2 regions of the Rothia sp. ZJ1223 genome follow, and region 2 is predicted to be linked to the other one. Evidence: predicted binding sites of a transcription regulator. Region 2 holds the regulator's gene; the other holds the start of a gene.
What was found. The regulator LexA, encoded in region 2, represses DNA repair genes until DNA is damaged. The targets are predictions, from matches to a motif close to TCGAACANNTGTTCGA.

Region 1 (15,147 bases), on a different contig from region 2:
GAGCCAGCGACTCGCCCCCGTGATCCACACGCACAATATAGCGACCACCTCGACGCAAACCGCCACCGGTCACCGCCGTAATCTCAGCCTCATGACCATAAAGATCAACAATGTTCTGTTGCAAACGCACAGCAGTTGACTCAAGATCAACCTCAGCCTCAATGACAATACGCCCAGAAACTAAGTGGAGACCGCTCACAAAACGCAAAATTGTAGAAACCTCAGCTCTGCGTGCCGAAGATTTCGTAGCGTCGTAACGAGCTAACTCTTCCTTTACCGATGCGGTAAGAGCCATACCTGGCGTCCTCCAACTCATGTGTGCGGGTGTTCGTGAGTAACGCAGGCGCATATAGGCGCCAACGCATACCGGTCTATTTTATCTGCTTTTACCGCTATGGTGTGAATTAGGTTTCACCCGGCAAATAAATCGCGGTAAGCGGCACCCAGTTTGAGAGAATCGTGAACGCCGGCGGCATTGACCTGATGAACAGATGACCACTGCACAGTAGCACCCCATCGGGCGGCTGCCTCATCAAATACCACCTGGTCGTGAACAGCTGCAGGGTCAGCGATGATTGCGTCAAAGCGAATCTCAGGAGCATAACGGTTCAGCACCGCAAGATGATCCTCAGCACTCATCTCACCGGTCTCATCACTATCGAGCTCTAAATTCATGACCAGGCACTTACGAGCGTCAGAATTACTAATAGCTTTACGGATCTCAGGTAGTAAGAGATGCGGTAGTACCGAGGTCATCCACGAGCCGGGACCCAGAATAATCCACTCCGCCTCATCAATAGCAGCCAATGCCTCTTCACATGCTTCAGCGCCCTCAGGGTGCAATCTGACATCGCGTACATAACGGGACTTCGCTAGCTGTGCCTGCCCGCTAATCTCAGTCACCTGCCCCTGAGGATTATGGTTGGGAGCAACCACCCCAGAAATCACCAAGGGTTGACGGGACATCGGTAACACGCGTCCACGAGCATTCAACAGCGCCCCTGCCCAATCAAGACCAGCCACGGGGTCGCCCAAAAGCTCCCACAAAGCCACAATCAGAAGATTACCCAGGGCATGATTCTCCAGGCTGAAATTCTCGGGAGTGCTCTGATGGTGAAAACGATGCTGCATGACCTGCGACCATGTGCGACCCCACTCAGAGTCATCGCACAGTGCCGAGAGCGCCATACGCAAATCCCCCGGTGGTAACACATCAAGTTCGTTACGCAGAACTCCTGAAGAACCACCATCATCAGCAACAGTCACAACAGCCGTCAAATCATTGGTGACGTGTTTGAGCGCAGCCAAAGACGCGAACAAACCGTGCCCACCACCCAAGGCAACAACTTTAGTACTGATGAAGCCACCGCTCTCCGCTGACCCCAAAGCCTCACGCGCCTGAGGAATCCGGGACGAGACGGACATTATTCTCTACCCATATCTCGATGCTGAACATTCACGTTAATAGTACCCAGAGTACGCAGACGCTTGGCGAGCTCCTCCGTCACCGCAACACTGCGGTGCTTACCGCCGGTACACCCAATAGCAATAGTGGCGTAATGCTTACCCTCACGACGGTAGCCATCAAGCACCGGGCGCAGAGTCTCCACAAAACGCGATACAAACTCTTCAGTACCAGGATTACTGAACACATAGTCTCGCACAGCAACATCCTGACCGGTCTGCGCACGCAACTCCGGAACCCAGTGCGGGTTAGGAATAAAGCGCATATCAACCATCATGTTTGCATCCACCGGCGCACCATATTTAAACCCGAAACTAGTCAAGGTCAGATTCAGCAACTTAGGTCCCTGATGGTTGAACATCTCACGAATAGTGTGCGCTAGCTGATGCACGTTCTTACCCGACGTGTCGATGACCGTATCAGCCTTCATCTTCAAGTCTTCAAAAAGCGCACGTTCTTTAGTGATACCGTCCATAATGCGCCCTTCACCCTGCAAAGGATGCGGACGACGCTGCGCCTCATAACGAGCAATAATGTCTTTGTCTGAAGCATCCATAAAGAGCAGGGTCAGGTCAATATTCTCAGTGCGCAGACGCTCAATAGCACCGGCGATATCCTCATCCAGCTGCATAGAACGTACGTCAATACCCAAAGCCAACTTCGGCAGAGCCTCCGGGGCGTGAGCCACCACCTCCGCCAGCGGCTTGAGCATCTGCGGGGGCATATTATCAACAACGTACCAACCCTCATCTTCGAGAGTATTAGCCGCAGTGCTGCGCCCGGAACCCGAAATACCGGTGATGACAAGAATTTGAGGTTTGAGATCTTTAACAGCTTCCATACCACTTACCTGTTTCTTTTAGCTCGACCATGAACTATCGCTACCCACATCTGGGCACTTCTTATCTTACCTGGCTACCACTCTACCGGCAGCAGGGTTTAGAGAACTTCCCCCGTTGTTAAGTTAACGTCACGAGCCGATACCTTACGGTGAGAACTCGCATCCCCGTTACCGCCTGCCGTTGCCGAAGAATCATCTTCCGCTGTTTCCTGAGCAAAATGAGCCAAAATCTTAGCAGCCATCGAAGGACCAATTCCGCTCACTTCCAACAGCTGCTCCTCACTCGCCTGAGATAACTGCTTGTAAGAACCAAAATGATTGACCAGCTGCTCCCGCTTTGCAGGGCCCAACCCGCTCACTCCATCAAGGCTTGAAGCTAACATCGCCTTGCCACGCTTAGACCGATGAAAAGTAATCGCAAAACGGTGCGCTTCATCTCGAATACGCTGCACCAAATACAACGCCGGTGAAGTACGAGGCAAAATCACCGGAAAATCATCATCAAGTAACCACAGCTCTTCAAGGCGCTTGGCGATACCCACCACATAAATATCGGTAATACCCAGATCACTCAGAGCTGCCTGAGCAGCAGAAACCTGAGGCTGACCACCATCAACCACCACCAGATTCGGCGGGTAAGCAAACTTTACCGGTTCTTTAGCATCGGCATATTCAAGGCTGACCTCGCCACTTGCCCGCGGCGCTTGCTGCCGCTCACTCGCGTCCTGAAGATAACGCTTGAAACGGCGATGAATGACGTCGTACATACTGGCAGTATCATCTCGCGCAGCATCACCGGTAATGGAGAACTTGCGGTAGTCACTCTTCTTCGGCAACCCGTCTTCGAAAACCACCATGGACGCGACCACGTGGGTACCCTGAACGTGCGAAATATCGTAACACTCGATGCGCATCAGTGGATCTGGCAGCTCAAGGCTTTCTTGCAACTCGACTAAGGACGCGCTGCGAGTAGTCAAATCACCAGCGCGGCGGGTCTTGTGCAGGCTTAGCGAATGCTTGGCGTTCTCAGCCACTGTGTGCATAAGTTCAACCTTTTCACCGCGCTGAGGAACAGAAATGCTGACCTTCGCCCCGCGCACACCACCCAGCCACTGCTCCAACTGCTCCTTGTTTTCAGGCAGAGCAGGAACCAAAATCTGCTGCGGAATCTCGTGCTGCTGATGGGCACGCTCCTCATCGGTGTTACCGGCAGCGACCGACGCCGCTACTTCACCGTAGACCTGTTGAAGCAGCTGCTCAATCAGCTCCGCGTCCGTAGAATCCTCAGTCTTCTCAACAATCCAGCCGCGCTGACCGCGAATACGACCACCGCGCACAAAGAAAACCTGAACAGCGGCCTCTAAATCATCTTGGTCATAGGCAAAAACATCAGCGTCCACTGAATCAGCCAGCACCACCGCATTGCGTTCAAAAGCCTTTTCAAGAGCTCCAATATCATCACGAAGACGCGCCGCTTTCTCAAAATCGAACTCAGCGGCAGCACTCTTCATTTCGTCTTTGAGCTGAGCAATGAACTTCTCAGCCCCACCCGCCATAAACTTCGCTAAGTCTTGAGCCAGCTGCTGATGATCTTCACGGGAAATCTTCTCAATGCAGGGCGCTGAACACTTATCGATATACCCCAAAAGGCAAGGACGACCGCTACGTTCAGCCCGGTTAAAGACCCCGTTGGTGCAGGTTCGCACCGGGAAAACCCTCAGCAAAGCATCTAGGGTTTCACGGATCGCCCACGCCTGCGAGTAGGGGCCGAAATAGCGCACGCCTTTCTTCTTCTCACCGCGCATCACCATCGCCCGCGGGTAGCGGTCTTTGAGGGTAATCGCTAGGTAGGGGTAAGACTTATCATCGCGGAAAGCAATGTTAAAGCGGGGCTTATACTCCTTAATCCAGGTGTACTCAAGCTGCAGAGATTCCAGCTCGCTGCCCACAATCGTCCACTCCACTGAAGCAGCAGTGTGTACCATAGCGTACGTTTTAGGGCTGAGGGACTTGACCTGGGCAAAATAAGAGTTCAGGCGGTTGCGCAAGTTTTTGGCTTTACCCACGTAGATAATGCGCCCAAACTCATCGCGAAAACGATACACACCCGGTTGCGTCGGAATCTCTCCCGTTGCCGGGCGGTAGTCTTCGGGATTCGCCATAAAATCTTCTCTCCTCCACTAACCCCGCAGGGTTTTCTATCAACCGCACCAGAACGCACGACTCAGGCTGTACGGGCGGACGCGCCCCTGCACCGATGCTCTTACTGCCCGAAGGCAAATACTTAGCTTACGCCGCCGTCTCGTTCAGCTGAGGGTGAGACGTTATAAACATCTTTACGAGCTTGACCCGAAAGCGCCGCAATCTCATCCATGATGGCTGCTGTAGTCTCTTTACGCTGCTTACCGGTCATTCGCTCCCCCGTCTTCTCAAAGTACAAAGGTTTACCCACACGAACGGTAAAACGGTGGGGGTAAATTTTGTTGGAACCGGGCTTCTGCAGCTTGTCGGTACCAATCAAACCGATGGGAACAACCGGGGCTCCGGTCATGTGAGCCAGCCAAGCAACACCGATCTTGCCCTTATACAAGTAGCCATCACGAGAACGAGTACCTTCAGGGTAGATGCCAAATACGCGGTCCTCATTCAAAACCTCAAGAGCCTTTTCGAGGGCTTTGGTAGCTTCTTTACGGTCCAAACGGTTGACGGGAATGATGTCAATTGCCTCGAACATGGCTTTCATCGCTTTGCCCTTGTAACCTGGGCTATTGATATACTCGCTCTTTGCCAAGAAAGCTACGCGTCGGGGCATGAGAGCCGAAATAAAGATAGAATCCAGAAACGCCAAATGGTTAGATGCCACAATGACGGGCCCCTCAGCGGGGAAGTTCTCCAGACCCGTGATGCGGGCACGAAAAACAGTGCGGGAAAGGCCGCTCACGGTTTTCTGAATCATCTTGTAGTACTGCACAAATCTTCCTTTGAGGTGTTCAGGGCTCGCTCTGCCGTACCCCTAGCATCGTGCCCAGGTAAGAGCATCTGTCTGCACTAACTTTAGAGCAAATTTGGTCGGTACGGGACTATATCGTTGCACTGCCGAGCTCTTGATCTCAGTTGTTGTTCTCTGAAGTTCCTGGGAGCAGTCCACGAACAGTAGCTACCAGTTCATGCGAAGTGCTAGCGATATGCTCAAAATTTTCTTTAAGCTCCACCTCATCCCCATAGCCCCACGTAACTCCCACCGCGGCAATACCGTGGATACAAGCGCCCTCGCCGTCATAGAGCCGGTCTCCCACCATCACAGCAGTGATATCACCATATTCTTTTCGTAGCTTCTCTAATCCGTAGGCGATGATACCTGCTTTATCGGCGGGCATATGAAGGTTCTGCCCGCTGAACTCATCCCGGCTGCCCCCAATTACTTCAAAGTATTCAGCTAGATCAAAGCGACGAACGACCTCTTGCGCTACGTGCAGAGGCTTCTGGGTTGCTACCGCCTGCACGTAACCGGCGTCCTTGAATGCATCAAGTGCCTCGCGGATACCTGGGTAAAGACGCGAGCAATCCAAACCGCTTTGAAGGTAACGCCCTCGATAAGTGGCAATGATGTCAGCGAACTTTTCTTGGGGAACCTCCGTAAAGTGCTCCAGGGAGTAGTGTATAGGCGGACCCACAAACTGTACCAAATCAGCATCACTAGGACGCTTATAACCGTTCTCCACCAGGGCATGGGCAATGCCTTCGGTGATGGATCCAACAGGGTCAAGAATAGTGCCGTCAAGATCCCACAACACAGCGCGTGTCATTGATTAGACCTCTAACATCTCTTTGAGGAAGGCACCGGTGTGTGAGCTCTCTACCAAGGCAACATCTTCGGGGGTTCCCTCAGCGATGACGGTACCGCCACCAGAGCCACCCTCGGGGCCCATATCGATAATCCAGTCAGCACTCTTAATGACATCGAGGTTATGTTCAATCGTGATAACAGAGTTACCCTTTTCAACCAACCCCTGAATCACCATCAGTAGCTTGCGAATATCTTCAAAGTGCAAACCGGTAGTCGGTTCATCAAGTACGTAGATGGAACGCCCGTTGGAGCGTTTCTGCAGTTCAGAGGCGAGCTTGACGCGCTGAGCCTCGCCGCCCGACAGAGTAGTCGCAGGCTGACCCAAACGAATGTACCCCAAGCCCACATCAACCAAGGTATTGAGATGACGGGCGATAGGAGTGAACGCCGCAAAGAACTCAGCAGCCTCAGCCACGGGCATCTCCAAGACATCAGAGATACTCTTACCCTTGTACTTTACTTCCAGAGTCTCGCGGTTGTAGCGCTTGCCGTGGCAGGTTTCGCAGGGCACATAGACATCGGGCAAGAAGTTCATTTCAATCTTCAAGGTACCGTCACCGGCACACGCCTCGCAGCGTCCGCCCTTAACGTTGAAAGAAAAACGACCAGGCTGGTAACCGCGCATCTTTGCATCGTTGGTCTCAGCAAAGAGCTTGCGGATGTTATCAAACACGCCCGTGTAAGTTGCCGGGTTTGAACGCGGGGTGCGACCGATAGGTGACTGATCAACATGGATGATTTTATCCAGGTGATCCAGACCGTCGATGGACTTATGGCGACCCGGCACCTGCTTAGCACCGTTGAGTTTATTGGCTAGAGCGGTGTAGAGAATGTCATTAACCAAGGTCGATTTTCCCGAACCCGAAACACCGGTCACTGCGGTAAGCACGCCAAGCGGGAAAGTGACGTCCACATTTTTCAGGTTATTTTCGCGCGCACCGCGCACGGTGAGGCGGCGCTTCTTATCAATGGGACGACGACTAGCAGGGGTCTCGATACTACGACGACCTGCCATGTAGTCACCGGTGATGGAGCGTTCGTTCTTTAGCAACTCCTTGAAGGTTCCGGAGTGAACTACCTCGCCGCCGTGCTCACCTGCTCCGGGCCCCACGTCAACAATCCAGTCGGCTTCTTTCATGGTGTCTTCATCGTGCTCTACCACGATGAGGGTGTTGCCCATATCGCGCAGCTTAGTAAGAGTTTCGATCAGGCGGCGGTTATCGCGCTGATGAAGACCGATGGACGGCTCATCAAGGACGTAGAGCACACCCACCAAGCCTGAACCAATTTGGGTTGCCAGACGGATGCGCTGGGCTTCACCACCCGAAAGAGTACCGGCAGCACGCGCTAGGTTGAGATAGTCTAAGCCCACATCTAGCAAGAACTGCAAACGAGCATCAATCTCTCGCAGTACCTGCTCGGCGATCTTCTTCTCGCGGGCACTCAGCTCTACGGTTCGTAAAAACTCCAGAGCTTCGCGCATGGGCATTTCGGTAACATCAGCAATAGATTTACCGTTAATCTTGACCGCCAAAATCACGGGGTTAAGACGCGCACCGTTACAGGCGGGGCAGGCGCTTTCGCGCATGTACTGCTGGTACTTATCTTTAGCCCAGTCAGATTCAGTTTCTTCGTGCTTACGCTTGATGTAGGCAACCACGCCCTCAAAACCTGAGGTGTAGCGGCGCTCACGACCAAAACGATTCTTATAAGCAACGGTGACCTTGTAGTCTTTACCGTTGAGGATAGCTTTTTGAGCTTTCTTAGGCAGGTCTTTCCACGGGGTGGTCAAGTCAAAGCCGAGCTCCTCTCCCAAACCCGCTAGAAGGCGCAGCCAGTACTCTGTGGTTGCTTTGCCCTGTGACCAGGGAGTGATGGCACCCTCTGCCAGCGACAGGTCAGTGTTGGGAATCAGTAGGTCTTGGTCGACCTCTAGGCGCGAGCCGATACCGTCACACTGGTTGCAGGCACCGAACGGTGAGTTGAAGGAGAAAGCACGCGGCTCAATCTCTTCAAGCTGAATGGGGTGATTATTGGGGCAGGCCAGGCTCTCGCTGAAGCTCTGACGGCGGTCTGCGGCGTCCTCATCGCGGTCTACGAAGTCGACCAGGACGCGTCCGTGGGCGAGGCTGAGAGCAGTCTCTACAGAATCGGTGAGGCGCTGGGTGATGCCCTCTTTAATCACCAGACGGTCGATTACTACCTCAATGGTGTGTTTGAACTGTTTTTCAAGTTTGGGCGGATCGTTAAGTTGGATCTGTTCACCGTCAACGATGGCGCGTGAGTAACCGGCGGTGGTCAGCTCTTTGAAGAGATCGACAAACTCACCCTTTCGAGCGGTCACCACGGGTGCCAAAATCTGCAGGCGGGTGCGCTCGGGCAGTTCCATAACTTGGTCAACGATTTGCTGCGGAGTTTGGCTAGAAATCAGCTCGCCACATTCGGGGCAGTGGGGGTGACCCACGCGTGCCCAGAGCAGACGCATGTAGTCGTAAATCTCGGTGATAGTACCTACGGTTGAGCGCGGGTTCTTCGAGGTAGATTTCTGGTCGATAGACACGGCAGGTGACAGACCCTCAATGAAATCAACGTCAGGCTTATCTACCTGCCCCAAGAACATGCGCGCGTATGAAGACAGCGACTCCACATAGCGGCGCTGCCCCTCAGCAAAGATAGTGTCAAAGGCAAGCGAGGATTTGCCCGAGCCCGAAAGGCCCGTAAAAACAACCATCGCATCGCGCGGAATCTCAAGATTGACGTTCTTCAGATTATTCTCGCGAGCGCCCTGCACCACGATGCGGGTGAGGTCATTAGGTTTGTGGGTGCTTGCCATGCGGCGCGTCCTCTCATTGCCTATTGGTTTCGAACATATATTCTATCAGCAGAGCGCAAGTGGTGAGCGGTTTATTTTCACGCTCACAGTGAAAGGGGGCATGGCGGTGGTGATGCGCGGTACGGTGGTTGCATGAGCACTTCACAGATGATTTATAACGGTGAACATTACACTATTCGTTCCATTTCGGTTTCTGAGATGGAGAACAATGTCTATCTGCTGACCGCTAAAGAGGACGGTTTGCAGGTTTTGATTGATGCGGCAGATGATGTGGACGCTATTGAGAAGTTCGCGGCGGACGCGCTGGCGCAGGACGTATCGGATGAGGGCGAGCCGGTGGGTGTTGTGGCTATTTTGACTACCCACGGGCATTGGGACCATATTCGCGCTCTGCCCGCTGCTGCGCGTCTCTTTGATGCCACCACTTACGCGGGCGAAGATGATATGGATGCAATTGCCGAGCAGGAGGGCTTCAACGTGGACATGCCGGTAGATAGTACGGTTGTTCACTTCGGAGACATCGCGCTGGAGGCAACCAACCTGGTGGGTCACACTCCCGGCTCCATCATGTACACGCTGACCGATGCTGAGGGCGAGCACCCGGCGTTCCTCTTCACCGGCGATTCCCTCTTCCCTGGCGGTGTAGGCAAGACCAATTCCCCCGAAGACTTCACCTCGCTCATTAGCGATGTGGAGCGAGAAATTTTCGGCAAGCACGCCGATGATGCCGTTGTTCTGCCCGGTCACGGCAAGTCCACCACGGTAGGTAACGAGCGTCCGCACTTGGACGAATGGAAAGAACGCGGCTGGTAAAGCCTCTGACGGAGAGACTCTGCGCGTGGGCGTTGACATAACGCCCACGCGTTGCTTTAAAGACACACGAGGCTGGAAGGACGCCAACGCCCAGTTTATGGACGCCGAGCCTTGCTAGAAGAGCCCCACCATCGTTCCGTTCTCGTCAAAGCCGATGCGCTCTGCCGCCGGGTGCTTGGGTAGTCCGGGCATGGTGCGCATGGTGCCGCAGATAGCGTAGACGTAACCTGCGCCGGCTGCCAGGCGAACCTCACGCACGGGCAGGGTCCAGCCGGTCGGGGCGCCCTTGAGTGAAGCGTCCGCCGAAATGGAGAGATGGGTTTTAGCAATCACCACGGGAAGCTGCCCGTAGCCTAGCTCTTCATACAGCGCCAGCTGTTTGCGGGCGGTGGGCGTTACCTCGATACCGTCAGCGCCGTAAACGCCGATGGCGACCTTCTCTATCTTGGTCTCTAGTGAATCTTCATCGGCGTAAGTGTAGACCAGTTCGCTGGCATCATCGCATGCTTCAGCCACTGCGTCCGCCAACTCGGTAGTGCCTTTACCTCCCTCAGCCACACCGCGATGTACCGCAACGCGGGCACCCGCCTCACGCGCAATCTCAGCAATCGCCTCGTGCTCTGATGCAAAGTCGGTGGGGAAAGCATTGATAGCTACCACCGGTTGAACACCGAAGCTACGGACAATCTCAATGTGTTTGATGAGGTTGGACGCGCCAGCGCGTACGTCCTCAGGGCTTTCAGTCAGCATACCCTCGGGCAGGGGCTTACCGGGAACAATTTTGTACAGACCAGAGTGCGACTTCAGAGCGCGAACGGTGACAACCAGTACCGCAGCATCAGGCTGAAGACCGGAGACCCTGCACTTGACGTTGAAGAAACGCTCAGCACCCATATCTGCACCAAAACCCGCCTCGGTAATCACGTAGTCGGAATGTTCCAGACCCACATAATCAGCTACTACCGAAGAGTTGCCGGTGGCAATATTGCCAAAGGGCCCGGCGTGAATGAGGGCGGGGGTCTTCTCAAGTGTCTGCATGAGGTTGGGGTTGATAGCGTCCTGCAAAATCACCGCCATGGCACCGTCTGCCTTCAAATCTGCGGCGGTCACCGGCTGCCCCTCATAGGTAAAGCCAACGACGACGCGTGCCAGACGCTGCACCAAATCATCGAAGCTGGTGGCAAGGGAGAGAATCACCATGATTTCTGATGCCGAGGTGATATCAAAACCGCTCTCACGTACCACGCCGTCCATGCGCTCGCCCAGCCCAATTACCACGTTACGCAGGGCACGGTCATTCATGTCGATAACCCGTCGCCAGGTAATAGAGCGCGGGTCTAACCCCAACTCGTTGCCCTGATGCAGGTGATTATCAATCATTGCCGCCAGCAGGTTATGGGCAGCCGTGACAGCGTGAAAGTCGCCGGTCAGGTGCAGATTGAGTTTGTCCATGGGGATAATCTGCGAGTACCCACCGCCAGCTGCACCGCCCTTGATACCAAAAGTGGGGCCCATCGAGGGCTGACGCAGGGTGAGCATGGCACGACGTCCAGTGGCAGCCATACCTTGTGCCAACGAGACGGAGGTTGCTGTCTTGCCTTCGCCCAGAGGGGTGGGGGTTACCGCGGTAACCACTACGTACTTTGCACCGCGGGCACGCGCGTTGGCGGCAGTGGTTGTTTCATCGAGTGCAACCTTGGCAACGTACTTACCATAGGGTTCAAGACGTTCGGAGTCGATGCCTGTTTCTTGAGCGATGTCGGTAATCGGATGCAGGGTTGCAGCCTGGGCGATTTCAAGGTCTGAGGGGAAAGGGGTGCTCACGGGGTAACCCTCCATTGGGTCTTGTTACAAGTTTTTTCTGCAACGCAGGTTTTTGTCGCAGCTCACTTATAGTCTAATCGAAAGTGAGCTACGACCCACCGAGTGGATAAAGTTCCCTCCTGCTAAAAACTGCCCGATTCCACAGCAACTAGAGTGCAGCAGATACTATGCCCTAGCAAAAATCTCAGCGGGGCTACCTTCGGCAATGAGCTCACCGTTTTCAAGGAGAACAGCACGGTCAGCGAGGGAGGCGATGCGCGCGTCATGGGAAATAATGATGACTGCCCGCCCCTGCATGACTGCTGCCAAAGACTCCCGCGCATCTGCCAGATCAAGTTGGGTGGTGGATTCATCGAGAATGACCAGGTGCGGGTTTGCCGCCACAATACGCGCCAGGGCAAGCTGCTGTACCTGGTCGCGGGTGAGTTCAAAACCGTTAGCACCAACCTCAGTTGCAAGCCCCTGTGGCACCTCATCAACCCAGTGGGCACCCACAGCGTGCAAGGCGGCAATCTGTTCCTCGGCGGTGACATCCGGTGCTGCGACGGTCATATTATCTGCAAGGGTGCCAGCAAACAGGTGGGCTTCTTGGGTACAGATGAGTAGACGCGGACGTGCGTCCGCCCCGTGGTCTGTGGGGTAAAGACCATTGCCCACCAGGTGGCCGGCAACCGATATGGTGCCTGAATCTGCGGTCAACGAACCAGCGATAAGGCGTGCCAGGGTGGTTTTGCCTGATCCTGAACGCCCCACCAGGGCGAGGCTTTCGCCGGGCTGAATCTCAAGATTAATACCTCTGATGACAGGTTTTTCGGGATTGTAGCCGTAAACCACCGACTGGCAGCTCACGATACTATTCTCCCCACGAGCACTGGCTACAGTATCAGCAACTGATTCTTGATGAACCAAAGACCTGCGGCTCTTTTGCTGCTGCGCCAGGTCGATAACGCCAAAGACCCTGCCCATCGTGACCGACATTTCGCGGAGCTTATCGAGCCAGTACGTGAAGATATCGGCGTTCACACGCATACCAAAGAGCATAATCGATGCGGTGGCGGCATCGCCCCAGCTCGCCCAGCCACGTTCAACGCAGTAGGCACCCCACCCCACCGAAAGCAGTAGGGGCATGTAGGCGTTGAAACCATCGATTGCCCAGTAGGTGGCGCGCAGCCCCACCATTTGCCGGGAGATTCTGAAAACGTCCTCGGTTCTGGCGCTTTGAACCTCTTGACGTGCCTGCACCACCCCGAGTTCACGAATGGTGCTCGCCCCGCGCATATTCTCATTTGCCACCACGGTGAATGCCGACATTGCTTCGGTGCGGTTGAGCGTTAACCTACCGATTTTGGGAAGGAAAATCGAGAGCATAATTGCCATGAGTACGAACATCGGCACGGTCACCAGCCCAATGTAGGGGTTTACCGCGAAGATAGTGGCTGCGGTGAGCAACATGTAGACGGTGATGTACATGAACTCGGGCAAACCTTGCGCCAGGGTTTGGCGAATTGAATCAACGTCATCGGTCAGGCGTGAGAGCAAGTCACCAGCACCCGCGTCCTCGACCGTTTGCGCGTCCAGGGTCAGAGCTGAGCCCACCATGTCAATGCCGAGATCGCGGTTAAGGCGAATACCAATTTTCTGCCCTTGGAAACTCCAGGCGCGGGTAAGTAGCGCACCAGCAACGACAGCGAGCGCGATAGCTGCGATAAAGCCCCAGGGAAATCCGGTGAGGTACCCGAGGGATGCCGCGTCAATGAGCCTGCCGATGATGACAGGAGTAGCAAGGGCGGTGAGTGAGCTCAGCACAAAGAGCACCAGCAGGGCAACAAACTGTCCGGGTGTTTTCAAGGCGTTGCGCATGAGCATGCGCCAGGTGATTTTGGTGGGGGCAACAGGCAGTAAGTGTGACATGGTGTGACTCCCCTACTTACGAACGTGAACTGAGGCGCGCGGGGTCTGTTCGATTTTTTGAATGGAGCTGGTGATAGCGTCGCTATAGTCGCGGGCGGTTGCGTGGTCAGAAGCACAGCCGGTGATGCGCCGTTCGGTCTCCATGGTGGTGCTGATAATGTACACGGTGCGCAGATGGGTGAGTGGAAAGGCTGTGCCCGTTCGTTTCTCTAATTCGTCGAGAATGAATTTTTGGCTGGGCTCGTCCACGGAGTTGAGCGGTTCGGTGAGCACCAGAATCTGCGTGTTCTGGGCGAGAGCGCGAGCAAGGGCAAGTCGCTGACGCTGACCGCCTGAGAGATTAGCGCCCTCGGCGCTGATACGCGCTTGCAAGTATTCTTGCGGGTTGGTGCCACCCAGTCGGTGGGCGATTTCTTCGGAGTCGGTGAGTTTGAGTAGCTCAATCATGCCTTGGGTCTCTAACCCGGTGGTTCCCAGTTGCAGATGCTCAGCCAGGGTTCCGGCGAAAATCATGGGGTTGGGTTCTGAGAGCAGGATGCGCTCCCCCTGCCTCTGTTCTGATGGGGTACGCAGGGCGCGGGTGAGCGCCTCAGCGTAGTCTTGGGCAGTCATCCCAAAATCGCGGGGGTTGATGTACACAACCGGTGAGGTGGCAGTGGGAACCTCAACGCTGGCAGGCAGGGTGCTTGGCACTACGCGACGGGCGTCCGCAACATCGTGGGTGAGCTGATCGACCCTGCGCAGGGCAACGCGCGACTGACGCCAAGCAAACAGCAGCATCTCAACCGACCAGATAGGGCCTGTCATGATGTTAATCAAGCCTGCTACGGTCACAAGCTGACCTGCAGGAATATCGGTAATCCAGATGCCCGCTGGCGCGCTACCGCGCACGGCAAAAGCAATAGCAAGCAGGGTCACGGTGCCGACCAAAAAGTTACGCGCAGCATACGACCATGTTTGTACCTTTTCTAGCCGAAGCTGAGAGTCGTGCAACTCATGTGCGCTCGCTGAATATCGCCTCATCATACGTTCTTGGGCGCCCAACCCCAAGATAGTGCGAATGGATGAGGCGATATCGCCGGCTTTAGAGGTATTCACGCCCACTTTTTCGCGAAAAACCTCAGAGTGAGCTTCGAGAATCTTCGAAATACGGGTCAGCGCAAAGACGGTGAGAATCAGCCCCACCAGCACGATCACTGCCACCGGCGGGCTAATGATCCACAGCTGATAGGTACACATGATGGCGGTGCCAACTGCTGATGATGCCATTATGACTGGGTGCCACAGTGCCCCTAGAGTGCGTGAATCCTTATTCAAAAGAGCAATGAGGTTTCCTGTATCTTTGACCGGAGCCTGCGCTGCTAATCCAGAAATGTGCAATCGCCAGGCGCGCTCTAAAGCGGCGATCACCTTGAAGGTAGTGCCCCAAGTGAAGATCTCATTGAAGCAGAAGTAAAGCACAATCAGTACCAGCCACTTCATCAGTGACCACGCCTCATCAACCTGCCCAGCGATATGCAGATCAATAATGCGCCCCATGAGCACCGGCATATAAGCCACCGATAGCACCGAAATAAGATCGGTGATGAAGGGAATCAAGTACAGTGGACGCC
Region 2 (15,147 bases):
AGTTTCTATTCTCTCACGCCTCAGCTCACCATTGAGGGGGTATGTGGGCAAGGACGCTCTCGTAAATTCAACCCCGAAACTGTGGCGGCGCTGACCCGCGAGAGGGAATATTCACTCCCTGTACAGTGTTATGCGAAACTACCTATGACAATTACGGGCAGCGTAGAAATAATACAAGGAGCTACTCCGTGCAGAACAAAGAGATCAAAAACCTAGTTCTTGAAGCCAGCGAACGTCGAAGCGCCATCAAATTTTTTGACCCCGAGAAAAAAATCACCCGCGAAGACATGGATTACATCCTGGAAGTCGCCCGTCTCTCCCCCAGCTCTGTGGGCGGACAAGGCTGGCGTTTCGTAGTCTTGGAAAACCCCGAGGTCAAAGAAGCGCTCAAGCCCTTTAGCTGGGGCGCAGCCCGACAGCTGGATAGCGCCAGCCACTTTGTTCTTCTACTCGCAAAGCGCAATATGCACTACAATGGTCCGCACATGCAAGCTTCCCTAGAAAGCCGCAACCTCTCACCTGAAGATTACGCCAAGGCTATTGAGACCTACAAAAACTTTCAGGTCGATGACATGCAACTAGACACTGATCGCGCGCTCTTTGACTGGGCAGCGAAACAGACCTACATTGCCTTAGGCAATATGATGACCGCAGCAGCTCTAATCAATATTGACTCCTGCCCCATTGAAGGCTTCAACGTACAAAAAGCTAACAACCTGCTAGCTGAACACAAAATTCTAGACCCCGAAGAAGAAGGCATCGTCACCATGCTCGCGCTGGGCTACCGCCAGCAAGATCTGCCCTGGCCCAAAAACCGTAAGCCAGCCGAGGAAGTCATTACCTGGGCACAATCGTTAACCCCGTAGCCTACCGATGTAAACCGTAAAGAAAGATGCGGTATCCACCCCGTGCTGGAGCGGAGACCGCATCTTTTTTCGCAAAAACAACTCTAACTATTTCTGTCACAATCTTCTCGGTACTGACGAATAGCAACAACAGTCAGCACGAGGGTCACCGCAAAATAGGGCACTACCAAAGTCAAAATAGACCCCAGCGGCCAACCCCATATGGTGTACAAGAAACCAAAGAGGGGTAAAAATACCCACAAAGCACTTACATAGCCCGGATTGATTTTCTTCTGCTGACGCATTATCTCTACTCCTTAAAAAGATGAGGTTTTGTCATTGAGATATACCGTCACAAGGTCGGTGTACACACGTCCATCCGTTATGTCTCTCTACAACAGTCATTACCCTATCCACCGTCCAGTGGACCACGGACGCTTAGAGCGGATCACACAACCCAGAAAACAAAAAGAACGCTGCGTCTTTCCCTGTAACAGGAGAGACGCTGCGTCCCCTTTTTTTCAGCTTATTCAAGCTGTGAAATCAAATGCTTAGGCAACCTTGGGTGCTGAAGTGTCTTCAGGCAGGTTGTCCTTAGCGATCTGAACCAGAGCTGAGAAAGCCTCTGCATCGTTTACAGCCAGCTCAGCCAGCATACGACGGTCAACCTCAACCTCAGCAGCTTTCAGACCTTGGATGAAACGGTTGTAAGTCAGACCTTCAGCGCGAGCTGCAGCGTTGATACGCTGAATCCACAGGCGACGGAAGTCACCCTTCTTTTTACGACGGTGGTCGTAGCTGTACACCAGCGAGTGAATGACCTGCTCTTTTGCCTTACGGTAAAGGCGTGATCGCTGACCACGGTAACCTGATGCGCGTTCCAGAATGACGCGACGCTTCTTATGCGCGTTAACCGCGCGCTTCACACGTGCCACGTGTGTTCTCCTTCGTCTTATGTCCCCTACCGGCTAGAGAAAAATGCCAGTAGCAGGAGCGAGTTTGAAAAATGTTAGGTGCGAAAAAACTTTACTTTCGCAACAACGAGATGCAAAAGGGTTTACTTACCCAGCATCTTCTTGATGACTTTAGCCTGACCACCGGTTACAATCTGGTCTGATGCCAGACGACGGGTCACGCGTGATGACTTGTGCTCCAGGTAGTGGCGACGGTTTGCCTGCTGGCGCTTTACCTTGCCAGTACCGGTGAGCTTGAAGCGCTTTTTAGCACCAGAGTGGGTCTTCTGCTTCGGCATATCTGCCGTTCTCCTTACGTATAGCCTGCATCTTCATTTCAAAGCGCAGGAAACTTGGTTTGTGACGCTTTCACCCGCAAGGGGCAAAAGTGCCACCTCGAAAGGTTGGCTTATCGATCGCTTCTTCATTAGAAGTATCTAGCAGCCAAGCACTCAACCGGGCATGGGTAAACGCCCGATTATTGAAGTGCGTACCGACTGTCAGTTCTGTTCCTCTGCTGACGCCTGAGCCTTCAACTCTTCAGGCATTGCATCTGCCAGAGAGTTAGACACGGGAGTAGCAGTGGTGGTGTCAATGCGTTCGCGACCCTTGCGCCCGCCTGATGCCTTGGCTACATTCTGGCGTGATTCTGCCTTGCCGCGAAGCGGGGCAAGAACCATCACCATGTTGCGACCATCGACGCGGGGGTTAGACTCAACGGTGCTAACCCCTGCCAGGTCGGTAGCCATACGCCTAAGCAGGCGCACACCCATCTCGGGGCGTTGCTGTTCACGACCACGGAACTGAATCATAGCCTTGACTTTGTCACCACCGGTGAGAAAACGACGTGCGTGACCCACCTTGGTTTCATAGTCATGGGTGTCAATCTTAAGACGGAAACGGATTTCCTTCAAAGCAGAATTGACCTGCTTCTTGCGGGATTCACGCGCCTTGACAGCAGCCTCGTACTTGAACTTGCCGAAGTCCATCAGCTTGCACACCGGAGGCTTAGCGTTCGGTGCGACTTCAACCAAGTCAAGATCAGATTCGCGCGCCAGACGCAGAGCATCTTCAACGCGAACGATGCCTACCTGCTCGCCGCCCGGACCGACAAGACGGACCTCGGGAACGCGGATTCTTTCATTGATACGTGGATCGCTAATGGCACAGCTCCTGTACTAGGGTGGGGCGCGAACCCCTTTAACATTTCATTCTTGAACTGCCACACGAAAAAAGCCTTCCCTGCGGCAGCGCAAGCGAAGGCTCAAAAACTTAAGCAAAACCCGGTCTTACAGTTAGGTACGAGGCTCTACTGTAAGCGGCATGTTTTACCACTGTACCCGTCAACCGTGAGGTTGAAGCAGGTGGAAAGCTCTAGTCTTTCGCTTGCAAACTTCTCAATATTTTACACAGGTTAAAGGGATTTCACAAGGTCTGCTACCCCACACCATGACTTAAGTTACGCACCCCACTTTTATACGGTGTGACCTTAATTTTTGAGCCACCCGCGCTCTGTGAGATTCTTAGAGCATGACTAACGAAAATCAGAATGCTTTCCGCTTCGAGGATTCAGTCCCCGAGACTAAGCAAACCTCAAGCTACGAACCCACTGCCGAAGAAATCGACGCTGTGAACGCGCAGATGCGCGATATCGCCGAAGTTCCCGCAGTCGAAATCATTACCACCGCAGCTGTTCACCTCATGAGCGCCGCAGCCGTCAAGTGCGGTTTGGCTGCTGATGAAAACGCAGAAGAACTCAAAGACCTGGACGAAGCCCGCAAGCTCATTACCGCTCTTGCAGGGTTCCTCACCGCAGCGTCCCCTGAGATTGGCTCCCAGCACGCAGCTCCCCTGCGCGATGGTCTGCGCACTCTACAGCTGGCTTTCAAAGAAGCATCCACTATTCCCGATGCTCCCGGAGCCGGCCCCGGCGAAAAGTTCACCGGACCCGTTTTCTAAACATGCTTAGATAGGCACCAACCTACGCAGACAGTAATGACACCGCACTTACTCATACTGCCGGGGCTACTTGATATATCAAGTAGCCCCGGCAGTTTTACTGTATGCGCTCAATGCTCCTGCGCAGGGATAAGAGCCATCTGCACAGAATCGACCTTGTCAGAAATAACCTGAGAGGTCGCCAACTTTTGCTGGTAGGCTCCAACCACAGTGTTCAAGCCTTCACGGTCTAAGCCGGGAGCAAGCACCAGCGTAATCTTCAGCTCAGGGCCAGAGCCGCCACCGTCAAGAACTTTCCCCGAGCGGTGAGCCGTGTTGGATCCCTCGCCCCTCGATACACGCACCTGCACAATGCTGCCGATACCCTGCGCCAAGGCGGTCAGCTCACGGCTAATCTCCGGGTCACAATAGGAAGGAACCCATGACTCGTCCTTAGCCAGCGCCCACAGAGCCGGGCGTCTCACCACGAACGTCACATCATCACCAGGGTTAATCACCAATAATTGATTGCCATCGTCCACAGCACTCAACGCGGTCTTTCGAATATCCGCAGCAACAGGACGCGCCTGCTCATGCCAGCTCGTCAGCCCCTCAGTGCTGGTGAACAGGGGTAACGCCTTACGACCGTCCGGAGCCTGAATGCTCACCAGTGCCATATCTGACTCTTTATCAGAGACCAGCCCCTCATCAGTCACATGCGCCTGAGTCAGCTGAGCCACCACAGCAGCAAACACACGAGTATCACGAAGGGCAGCAACCACCTCAGCCTCACCCGCGCGTCCATCAGCAAAAGCCTCAAGAACTAACTGCAAACGAGCATCCGCAGCACCTGAATCATCGGGAAACTGATGAGTATGCGATGTACCCTCACCCAGATTACGCCCAGCCCACGGCTGACCACCGGTATCGGTTTCACGACCAGCACTAGCAAGCTGAGCAGCAATATGAGCAGGTAGCTGGCGCGGGGATGAAGAACGCTGAGTTGCAAACTCTTCAGCCATTACTCGGGGTGCCCCGCAACATCAAGGGCTTCTTCCAAAGTGAACTTACCGGCGTACAACGCCTTACCCATAATGGCACCTTCTACCCCGTATTCTACGAGCTCACGCAAAGCGCGAATATCCTCAAGGTTAGAGATACCGCCGGAGGCAACAACCGGCTTATCCGTACGTTCAGCAACCTGCTTCAGAAGCTCAAGGTTGGGCCCCTGCAAGGTACCGTCCTTGGTCACGTCCGTCACCACATAGCGAGCACAGCCATCAGCTTCAAGGCGATCAAGCACGTCCCACAAATCGCCGCCCTCCTTCGTCCAACCACGGGCAGCAAGGGTGGTTCCACGAACATCCAGGCCCACAGCAATCACATCACCATGTTCAGCAATGACGCGACGGGTCCACTCAGGATTCTCAAGGGCTGCAGTACCCAAGTTAATACGGGCAGGCTTGAGGCTCAGCGCACGTTCCAAAGACTCATCATCACGAATACCACCTGACATCTCAATCTTAATATCAAGGGCAGCTGCAACTCGCTGGAGAACATCGAGATTATCTCCCCTACCAAATGCCGCATCAAGATCAACGAGGTGAAGCCACTCAGCACCAGCATTCTGCCATGCCAGAGCCGCTTCAACAGGATCGCCATAACCTGTTTCTGAGCCAGCTTCACCCTGAACCAGGCGCACAGCCTGACCATCAGCTACATCCACTGCCGGCAGCAGTTCGAGTCTTTTATTCATGTTTAACTCCTTAGCGAGAAAACTATTCATAGATACCCACCCCACTCGCGGGAGCACTGGGTACCCATCTACTAATAATTAAAAAGAACGTACCCGCCGTAGACGAGAACAACCAAACCTAAGAGGGCAACAACAGCAGTAGCTACGATAGGTAGCTTCTGCTGATAAAAAGAAAAAGCTCCGCCCAAAAGGAAAAAACCAAAAACCATCAAAACCAGTGCTGAAACTGTGGGACTCACCTAGATGCCCTCCTTCAATCTGCCGGTACGCGGAAGGGAGCCAACCCAATTACGCAAAAGGGCGATACCTGCATCCCCCGATTTTTCGGGGTGAAACTGGGTTGCGCTCAGCGGCCCGTTCTCAACAGCAGCGATGAAAGGAGCACCGTGGTGTGACCAGGTCACTTGAGGGGGCACCATCGACTCATTGTTCTGGTCAAACTCCCACCGTTGCACACCGTACGAATGCACAAAATAGAAACGCTCACTCTCAATGCCCCTGAACAGGGTTGAGCCTTCAGGCACCTCAACGGTGTTCCACCCCATGTGAGGTACAACCTCAGCCTTGAGTTTCTCGACAGTGCCGGGCCACTCACCCATACCCTCAGACTCAATACCGTGCTCAACACCGCGCTCAAAAAGCACCTGCAAACCCACGCATATACCAAGCACCGGACGTCCGCCCGCCACCCTGCGACCAATCATACGCAGGGCATCAGCCTGTTTGAGACCTGTCATAACAGCGTCGAAAGCACCAACACCGGGCACCACTAGACCATCAGCACCCAAAACATCAGCCTCAGCGCGTGAAAGACGAACAATAGCCCCGGCTTCTTCTAAGGCGCGAACGGCGGAGCGAATATTACCGGCACCGTAATCAAGCACGGTTACCGTTGGCTTATCATCAACAGTCATCGTTAGAGAGCGCCCTTCGTAGAAGGAATGTCCTTATGACGCGGGTCAGGCTCAACAGCCTGGCGCAGTGCTCGCGCTAGCGCTTTAAACTCAGCCTCGGCAATATGGTGGGGGTCGCGTCCGCCCAAAACATTGATGTGCAGGCAAATGCCGGCGTGGTAAGCGAAAGCCTCGAAGAGGTGGCGCACCATAGAACCGGTAAAATGACCGCCAATCAGATGAAATTCAAAACCATCTGGCTCGCCGCTATGCACGAGATAAGGTCTACCCGAAATGTCCACGACCGCCGAGGCGATAGCTTCATCAAGGGGAACTATTGCCTGACCAAAACGGCGGATTCCCGCCTTATCTCCCAACGCTTGTTTGAGCACCTCGCCCAGCACAATAGCGGTATCCTCCACCGTATGATGCACATCGATATGAGTATCACCGGTTGCTTTGATATTCATATCAATCAATGAGTGCTTCGAGAGGGCGGTGAGCATGTGATCGTAGAAAGGCACCGAAGTATCGATGGTAGAAACGCCGGTACCATCGAGGTTAATCTCAACACTAATAGAAGACTCGCTGGTAGTGCGCTGCATCGATGCGGTGCGTGGGCCAATGCCTGTGGAGGTCTGAGCCATGATTAGTCCTTCTTTCGATTTTAAGCGGTTCTATAACACGCTCAAGAATCCATCAATAGTGGTCGGCGGGTTAGTGATCTGATGCGCGCGTGTAAGCACCCGTTTCAACCAGGTAATCTTCAAGCGCCTGCAAAAATTGAGTAGTTTCTTCTTGCGTTCCAGCGGTGACCCGCAGGTGACCGGGAATACCGTTATCTCGCACCAGGATCCCTCTGTCTAGCAGATACTGCCAGGCGGCTTTTTCATCCTGTAAGCCCGAGAAAAAGACGAAGTTAGAATCAGATGCTGCAGGTGACAGTCCCAACTCAGTGAGTCTTTGGACGATGCGATCGCGGGCGACCTTAATATCTTCAACGTTGGCAAGTAGTTGAGTGCGATGACGCAAAGCGGCAATAGCAGTTGCCTGAGTGACGCTTGAGAGATGGTAGGGTAGCCGTACCAAACGGACGGCGTCCGCGATGGCAGGATCAGCGGCAAAATAGCCCAAACGCACCCCCGCAAAGGCAAATGCCTTGCTCATGGTTCGGGTAACAACAAGGTTAGGGCGGGATGGCAGCAGAGTAAGGGCAGTCTGCTCGGGGTCTTGGGCGAACTCAGCGTAGGCTTCATCGACAATCAATATGCCGTTATACTCGCTCAGTGACTCATACACCTTTTTGATAACCTCAAGCCCCAGACCGGTGCCGGTGGGGTTGTTAGGGGAACACAGCACAACGATGGTTGGCTGATGCTCTCGCACCTGCTCAACGGCAGAAATCGCAGAAAGTGAAAAATCCTCGGCACGAGATCCGGCGATGAAGCTAGTATTGGTGCCATCAGCAAGCAAGGGATACATGGAGTAAGTGGGCACGAAGCTCATGACGCTTCTGCCCGGTCCGCCAAATACCTGAAACAACTGCTGCAAAATTTCATTAGAGCCATTGGCAGCCCAAACTTGTTCGGGGCTGATGCCGTGACCTAAGAATGAGGCAAGCTCCTCGCGCAGGGTCACGAACTCACGGTCAGGGTAACGGTTAAGCGCAGAGGCTACTTGAGTAACCTCTCGACCAATAGCATCAATGACCTCTTGCGGCATGGGATGCGTATTTTCATTGACGTTGAGGGTAACCGGAACGTCAATCATGGGGGCGCCGTAGGGTGAACGACCCCGCAGGTCTTCACGAATCGGCAACTTATTCATAGCGTCTAATGCATCACTCACGCTGATAGTCTACCGGTGTATCAAAGCAATTAATGATTTGTGACAGGGATTTCCAAATCTTGGCCAGCTGAGAGAGCGGTGTCTGTCAGCCCGTTGATTTTCATAATCTCTGACATCACATCGCGAGTATCGCGCTCGGGCTCCACCTGCTGAGCAATTTCCCATAGAGACTGCCCGTGCTTCACAGTGAGGGTGTATGAAACCTCAGATACCCGAAGACTCTCCCCCGCCTGGGCATCACGAGGGACAATGAATGCTAAAGCACCCAAAGCCACCAGTGCCGCCAGAGTCATCAGCGCAAGACGGCGCACACCAAAACGCGGACGGGGTCGTTCCACGTGGGGCATTATAGGCTGCTCAGCTCGTGGAGTCCTCTGAGCAGGCAGGGCACGCGCGGGCTTGATGACCTTAAGCTGAACCGGGCTCTGCGGCGCGGACGCGCGGGGGCGTTCGAAAACTGCATGGGCACGAGAAAATGCGGTACCTGGGCGCACCGGACGCTGAATCACTACGCTGCTCATGATCTACTCCTCAACACTTAATATTCGAACTTTTGTTCGAAGTTCGCATATATGTTCTATCAGAAAATTCGAATATAGTCGAGGAAAATTAGAACAAATGTTTGGTTTTCGAATAAAAGTAGCATAGGCTAAGACCAAGGTACATAGCACCTGATTCCTGTCAGAACAGGGCAAAGACAGCAACCTCTATGCCAGATAAGACCAACAGAAACGAGGTAGACCGTGAGCAACACTGCAGATTTTCCGCACGGCCAGCCCGCCGACCGCAGACGCCCGCTGACCACCCGTCAACACCGAATCTTGACGGCAATCACCACCTCGATTAATGAGCAGGGCTACCCGCCGTCCATGCGTGAAATTGGCGATATCGTTGGTCTAGCTTCTCTTTCATCTGTTACTCATCAGCTGGCACGACTTGAAAAGATGGGCTACATCAGGCGTGACCCCAAGCGTCCGCGCGCTATCGAGGTCTTAGACTATGAGCCAGGTACAACTACCGAACAGACCGCAGAAGTTATTACTCTGCCCCAGCTCCCCACTTTTGAATCAGCTGATGAATCCCTCGCGCGAGTGCCACTGATGGGTCGCATTGCAGCGGGTGCCCCTATCACCGCTGAACAAAATGTTGAAGATGTGCTTTCCCTCCCCCGCCAGCTGGTCGGCAAAGGCGAGCTCTTCATGCTTAAAGTACGAGGCGACTCAATGATTGACGCCGCTATTATGGATGGCGACTGGGTGGTAGTGCGTTCACAGAGCACCGCCAATAACGGTGATATCGTAGCCGCGCTCCTCGATGATGAGGCAACCGTGAAAACCTTCCGCCAGCGCGACGGTCATACCTGGCTTCTTCCCCAAAACACCCAGTACGAGCCTATTCTCGGCGACCAAGCAACTATTATGGGCAAAGTCGTTTCGGTACTGCGTAGCCTGTAAAAACATTTCACGCAACAAACCCCGCTCTGGCCCATCTGCAACATCAGATAAGCCTGAGCGGGGTTTTGTTGTGTGAACCTATCGGCGTTGTAAGGAGCACCCGTACCTGCGGGTAGGTTCAAGCGGTAACGCCTCTTATTTATGAGGGAACGCCAGAGTTACTCTGGCGTAGGGTACCGCCTAAGAGGGTTCAATGGTCGCCGCTAACCGCTGCAAAGCACCCACCGTTTGGTCCTTGTTTTGGGTCGTCCAAAAAGGTGGTAGCGCTTTGACTAAGTAGGAACCATAACGTTGAGTAGCAATACGCGAGTCGAGCACCGCCACAACCCCGCGGTCATTCACCGAGCGCACTAAACGTCCAGCTCCCTGCGCCATACGAATCGCTGCGTGATAGGCAGAGACTGCCATGAACCCATTACCGCCAGCCTGCGCCACAGACCGTGAACGCGCCGCTGATAGGGGGTCATCGGGGCGTGGAAACGGAATACGATCCATCATGACCAAACGGCACGCATCACCCGGAACATCAACGCCCTGCCACAAACTCATGGTGCCGAACAGACACGAGTCTGTGTCCTCAGCGAACTCTTTAACAAGGGCACGCAAAGAAGATTCACCCTGTACCAGAATATTGAGGTCAGTTCTCTTTCGAACGTATTCGGCAGCTAACTCAGCTCCTCGCTTCGAGGAGAAAAGCCCGAGCGCGCCACCGCGCGAAGCTTGAATCAGTTCAAGGACGCGTTCAAGCTGCTCCTCCGATACACCGCGCCCAGGTTTAGGCAGGTCAGAAGCCAGGTAAAGAACACCCTGCTTGGGGTAGTCAAAAGGAGAGCCAACGTCCACGGCCTCCCAACGAGGCGCACCAGCGCCCTGCAGTCCCAGAGCACCGGCAACAGAATCAAAAGACTCACCAACCGTCAGCGTTGCCGAAGTAAGTACCACCGTGCGGTCTTCGAACAGACCTTCTCTCAGGCGTCCGGCGACAGACAACGGCGCTACGTGAAGTGTTGCAGGGTCAGTATCTGAAGCAGCGACGTAACCGCGCCCAGGTTCCCAGGATCCCACACGAGATACCCAAATAACTTCGTATTTCTCGTCAGCGTTGAGCATCCGCTCAGAGAGCTCCATGACTTCGGTGAGACGCGCTCTGGCAAGCTGACGACCAGCATCAGAATCTTTTGCATCGCTCTTAGTCTCTGACAAAGCGGTGCGCGCAGCATCCATCACCTGGCTCATTGCATGAGCGATACGTTCGGGTAACCCTCGGGGCAGTAGTTCTGCGGGCACGCCCAATAACGCTGTTTCGAGGTTACGAGCTGCCGTTTCAAGGGGCGCAGATTCTGCTTTGGTGTTCTTCTTAAGGCTGCGGGCGGCAGCTTGCACCATAACCGGCGAGAGAAGACCAGTCACTGCCCCGGTCACGCGGTCGGCAAGCTCGTGTGCCTCATCGATGATGACGGTGTCATGCTCGGGTAAAACCCCAATACCCTCAAAGGAATTAATCGCTAAGAGGGCATGGTTGGTAATGACAATATCAGACTCATTAGCGCGCGTCTTCGCCATCTCAGCAAAACACGATTCAGACAAGGGGCATTTGCGCCCCAAGCATTCAGCTGAACTAACTGAAACCTGACGCCAAGCTTTATCGCTCACACCGGGAATCAGCTCATCACGGTCACCGGTATCAGTGGTTTCAGCCCAGGCGCGCAAGCGCATGACTTCTTCGCCCAGTCTACCGGTGGTTCCGCCAGGATCGACGCTAAAGAGTGCGTCCTGCTCGTCCTCTGGGTAACCGCCCTCAAGTTTATTGACACAGACATAGTTATTGCGCCCTTTGAGAATGGCAACCTGAGTTTCAGCCTCGGGAGTGTCACCAAAGGACTCCAACAAGCGAGGAATATCTCGGTTAACAATCTGCGATTGTAGAGCCAAGGTCGCCGTGGCAACAATAATGGGCTTATCACTCTGCTGGGCAAAGTGAACAGCGGGCACCAGGTACGCTAAAGACTTACCCGTGCCGGTACCAGCCTGAACCAACAAATGCCGGTCAAGTTCTAGAGACTGGGCAACATGAGCCGCCATGAGGCGCTGCCCGTCACGACGCTGACCGCCTGATGCCTCTACTACCGTATCGAGAAGATCAAGAACGTCAGCGGCACCGGGCAGAGTTTCAATTTCATTACCCGTGAGTGGGGTACGCACTGGGCTATCGGCATCTCTCAGACCTGACATTTAGCGCACCGTTTCGGTTGCACCGGTGACCTCTGCCTCTTCAATTTCGGGTTGCAGAACTTCCAGCAGGTCATCATCAAGCACGTATTCAGCCAAGTCGGACGCGACTTCTTCGCGGACGAGTGCCTGAACGTAAGTGCCATCTGAGACAAAGGCGGTACGCAGAATTTCAGCGTCCCACTCATGCAAACGTGAGACGATTTCTCCGTGGTTGTAGGGCACCAGCAGATGCACCTCAATTGAGGGGCGGGGAATCATATCGGCAATCAGCTGCTTGAGCTCTTCAATACCTTCACCGGTGCGTGCCGAAACCACCACGGTGTTTTCTTCACGCTGACGCAAACGCTCAATCACAAAGGGGTCAGCGGCATCCGCCTTATTGAGTACAACAATCTCGGGGATATTTTGTGCCTCAACCTCGGTGAAAACCTCACGCACCGCGTGAATCTGCCCCTCGGGGTCAGGGTGCGAAACGTCTACCACATGCACAATCAAATCAGCGTCAGCTACCTCTTCAAGGGTGGAGCGGAAAGCCTCCACCAGCTGGGTAGGCAAGGAACGTACAAAGCCCACAGTATCGGAGAGAGTGTAACCTACTCCGTCAGGGGTCTGAGCCTTACGGACGGTGGGGTCTAGGGTTGCGAACAGAGCGTTTTCAACCAACACACCGGCATCGGTCAGGCGGTTGAGCAACGAAGACTTACCCGCGTTCGTGTACCCTGCGATAGCAACAGAGGGCACACGGTTACGTTTGCGGTTAAGACGCTTAGTCTCGCGTGCAGGAGCCATCTGAGCAATTTCGCGGCGCAATTTCGCCATGCGCGAGCGCAGACGGCGGCGGTCAAGTTCAATTTTGGTTTCACCGGGACCACGCGAGCCAATACCTTCACCACCGGCGGCGCGTCCACCTGCCTGACGAGAGAGGGATTCACCCCAACCGCGCAGACGAGGAAGCATGTATTCCAGCTGGGCGAGCTCCACCTGAGCTTTACCTTCGCGTGATTTCGCGTGCTGGGCGAAGATATCAAGAATCAGGGCGGTGCGGTCAATGACTTTTACCTTCACCACGTCTTCAAGGGCGCGGCGCTGGGAGGGGGCGAGTTCGGCATCAACAATCACGGTATCGGCACCGTGCATCTCCACAATTTCTTGGAGCTCTAGGGCTTTGCCTGAGCCCAAGAAGGTACCGGGATCTGGTTTGAGGCGACGCTGCACCAAACCGTCCAGCACTTCAGAACCCGCGGTTTCAGCAAGCGCTGCCAGCTCACGCAGGGAGTTTTCAGCGTCCTGGACGGTGCCTTCGGTCCACAACCCGGCAAGTACAACGCGCTCAAGGCGCAACTGGCGGTATTCAACTTCGGTCACGTCTTCGAGCTCGGTGGAGAGACCGGCTACACGGCGCAACGCACGGCGCTCTGCAAGGTCCTGCTGGTCACCATCGTAGGACGAGTGTTCACGGGTAAGGTTAGAGAGCTCACGAGCTCGAGTATCAAGCACCCGAGTGTTCTCCGATGATTCTGCTCTGCCCAACACTCGATCGACAGTTGCTCGCAACTGCTCGTCACTGGGCAGTTTTTCGGTGTTGGAGGTATCGCTCACGCGCACATGTTCCTTTCGAGGCAAGAATAGTTGTTCCAGTCTATCGAACACACCTACGAATAACCATAGTCTGTGCCTTGTTTCATCTCAGGGCTAAGTTGGTCCTCTTTTCCCTTTATCTCAGCCAACCACGTAGAATCGTGGTTATGGTCAACCAGCACTATTTTTCATCAAATCCCGATACCGACTTCGTTCCCAAACACCTTAAAGTGCGTCTAGCGGGTGCCGAGCACACCGTGGTCACGGCACCGGGTATTTTCTCCCCCGGCGGTATCGACAAAGGAACAGCCGTGCTGTTAGCAGAAGTACCCCCAGCAACCGGTAAGAACCTGCTGGATATCGGTTGCGGTTGGGGACCTATCGCACTCACGATGGCGTTAGAATCTACCGAATCTCAGGTCTACGCCGTTGATGTAAATACACGCTCCCTGCAACTCACCGCAACTAACGCCGAGCGGCTGGGGGCAACCAACCTACACGCATCCGCCCCCGAAGATGTTGATGCTACCCTAGAATTTGACCTTATCTGGTCAAACCCGCCCATTCGCGTCGGCAAAGATGTGCTGCACGATATTATGCGCACCTGGTTGCCCCGCTTGACAGTCGGCGGCGAGGCCTACCTAGTGGTTCAGAAGAACCTCGGTGCAGATACTTTGCAAAAGTGGCTGTTTAATGAACTCGGCAATCAGTTTATTGTGGAGCGCCATACCACGTCTAAAGGCTTCAGAATTTTGCGTGTTGAACGTACAGCCTAAGTCATAGTGCTTACACCAACTATGCAAAAGATCCCGATGCGCCGTTACGATGCACCGGGATCTTTACAAACAGCAATCTAGCCGTTATGGGTATCTAGCCCAGGGTAACCTTGCCGGTCATTTCTGCCGGCCCTGCCAGCACTACATGCTCTAGATTATCGGGACCCAGCACGAAGGTCACTGCCAGGGTGCCACCGGGCACATGAACCAGCCACTCATCCGGAGCTTCATCTCCACCCCAGAAGCGGACGGCAGCGGCAGCGGCACACGCACCGGTACCGCATGAGAGAGTCTCCCCCACGCCGCGTTCGTACACTCGCATGCGAATCGCACCCACATTAGCTTCACCAGTTTCAGCCTCTGTTTCTTCGATTTCTTCAGGCACCACAAACTCAACGTTAGTGCCCTCCGGTGGAACAGGGGTCACCTTCGGCGCGGTCTCCAACCCCAAGCCTTCTAGTTTGCCCTCAGTACCCAGAGCAACCACAGTGTGGGGGTTACCCATCGAAATAGAGACAGCAGGACGCGGGGTCTTAAGCCCTCGGGCGGTCACCATCGCGTCGTGCCCATTATCACGGGCAGAATCACCGTCAATAAAGCTCCAAGGGCCCATATCTACCGCATACCCGTTATCAATCCGCGCCACCGTCTTGATGCCGGCGCGAGTGCCAATGCGAACATGCTCGCCTTCTTCAAGAATGAGTAATTTCTGGGTGATCAGGTACTCGATGAAAGCGCGCACCCCGTTGCCGCACATCTCCGAGATAGAACCGTCGGCATTGCGGTAGTCCATGAACCACTCGGCATCTTCAGCTTCATCGAGCAGATACTTGCCCTCAGCGAGCTCTGAGGTTTTGATAGCACGAATAAAACC

Region 1: a site for LexA is predicted at 9,016-9,031, ahead of uvrA (excinuclease ABC subunit UvrA). Genes of this name have one in related genera too.

Annotation. Positions count from the first base shown of each region.
Region 1 is NZ_JAFEUT010000001.1:221,130-236,276, forward strand. It holds gene whiA (DNA-binding protein WhiA) at 1-295, opposite strand, end outside; gene yvcK (uridine diphosphate-N-acetylglucosamine-binding protein YvcK) at 412-1,425, opposite strand; gene rapZ (RNase adapter RapZ) at 1,425-2,306, opposite strand; gene uvrC (excinuclease ABC subunit UvrC) at 2,405-4,468, opposite strand; gene JTP09_RS01040 (1-acyl-sn-glycerol-3-phosphate acyltransferase) at 4,591-5,262, opposite strand; gene JTP09_RS01045 (HAD hydrolase-like protein) at 5,417-6,112, opposite strand; gene uvrA (excinuclease ABC subunit UvrA) at 6,116-8,986, opposite strand; gene JTP09_RS01055 (MBL fold metallo-hydrolase) at 9,119-9,799, shown strand; gene JTP09_RS01060 (formate--tetrahydrofolate ligase) at 9,914-11,623, opposite strand; gene JTP09_RS01065 (ABC transporter ATP-binding protein) at 11,789-13,534, opposite strand; gene JTP09_RS01070 (ABC transporter ATP-binding protein) at 13,547-15,147, opposite strand, start outside.
Region 2 is NZ_JAFEUT010000003.1:32,723-47,869, forward strand. It holds gene JTP09_RS04445 (NAD(P)H-dependent oxidoreductase) at 189-866, shown strand; gene JTP09_RS04450 (hypothetical protein) at 950-1,150, opposite strand; gene rplT (50S ribosomal protein L20) at 1,397-1,780, opposite strand; gene rpmI (50S ribosomal protein L35) at 1,903-2,097, opposite strand; gene infC (translation initiation factor IF-3) at 2,299-2,961, opposite strand; gene JTP09_RS04470 (DUF1844 domain-containing protein) at 3,329-3,757, shown strand; gene JTP09_RS04475 (SseB family protein) at 3,868-4,758, opposite strand; gene priA (bifunctional 1-(5-phosphoribosyl)-5-((5-phosphoribosylamino)methylideneamino)imidazole-4-carboxamide isomerase/phosphoribosylanthranilate isomerase PriA) at 4,758-5,492, opposite strand; gene JTP09_RS04485 (hypothetical protein) at 5,564-5,731, opposite strand; gene hisH (imidazole glycerol phosphate synthase subunit HisH) at 5,732-6,406, opposite strand; gene hisB (imidazoleglycerol-phosphate dehydratase HisB) at 6,409-7,032, opposite strand; gene JTP09_RS04500 (histidinol-phosphate transaminase) at 7,103-8,233, opposite strand; gene JTP09_RS04505 (LysM peptidoglycan-binding domain-containing protein) at 8,263-8,754, opposite strand; gene lexA (transcriptional repressor LexA) at 8,977-9,687, shown strand; gene JTP09_RS04515 (ATP-dependent DNA helicase) at 9,868-11,919, opposite strand; gene hflX (GTPase HflX) at 11,920-13,518, opposite strand; gene JTP09_RS04525 (class I SAM-dependent methyltransferase) at 13,665-14,273, shown strand; gene dapF (diaminopimelate epimerase) at 14,368-15,147, opposite strand, start outside.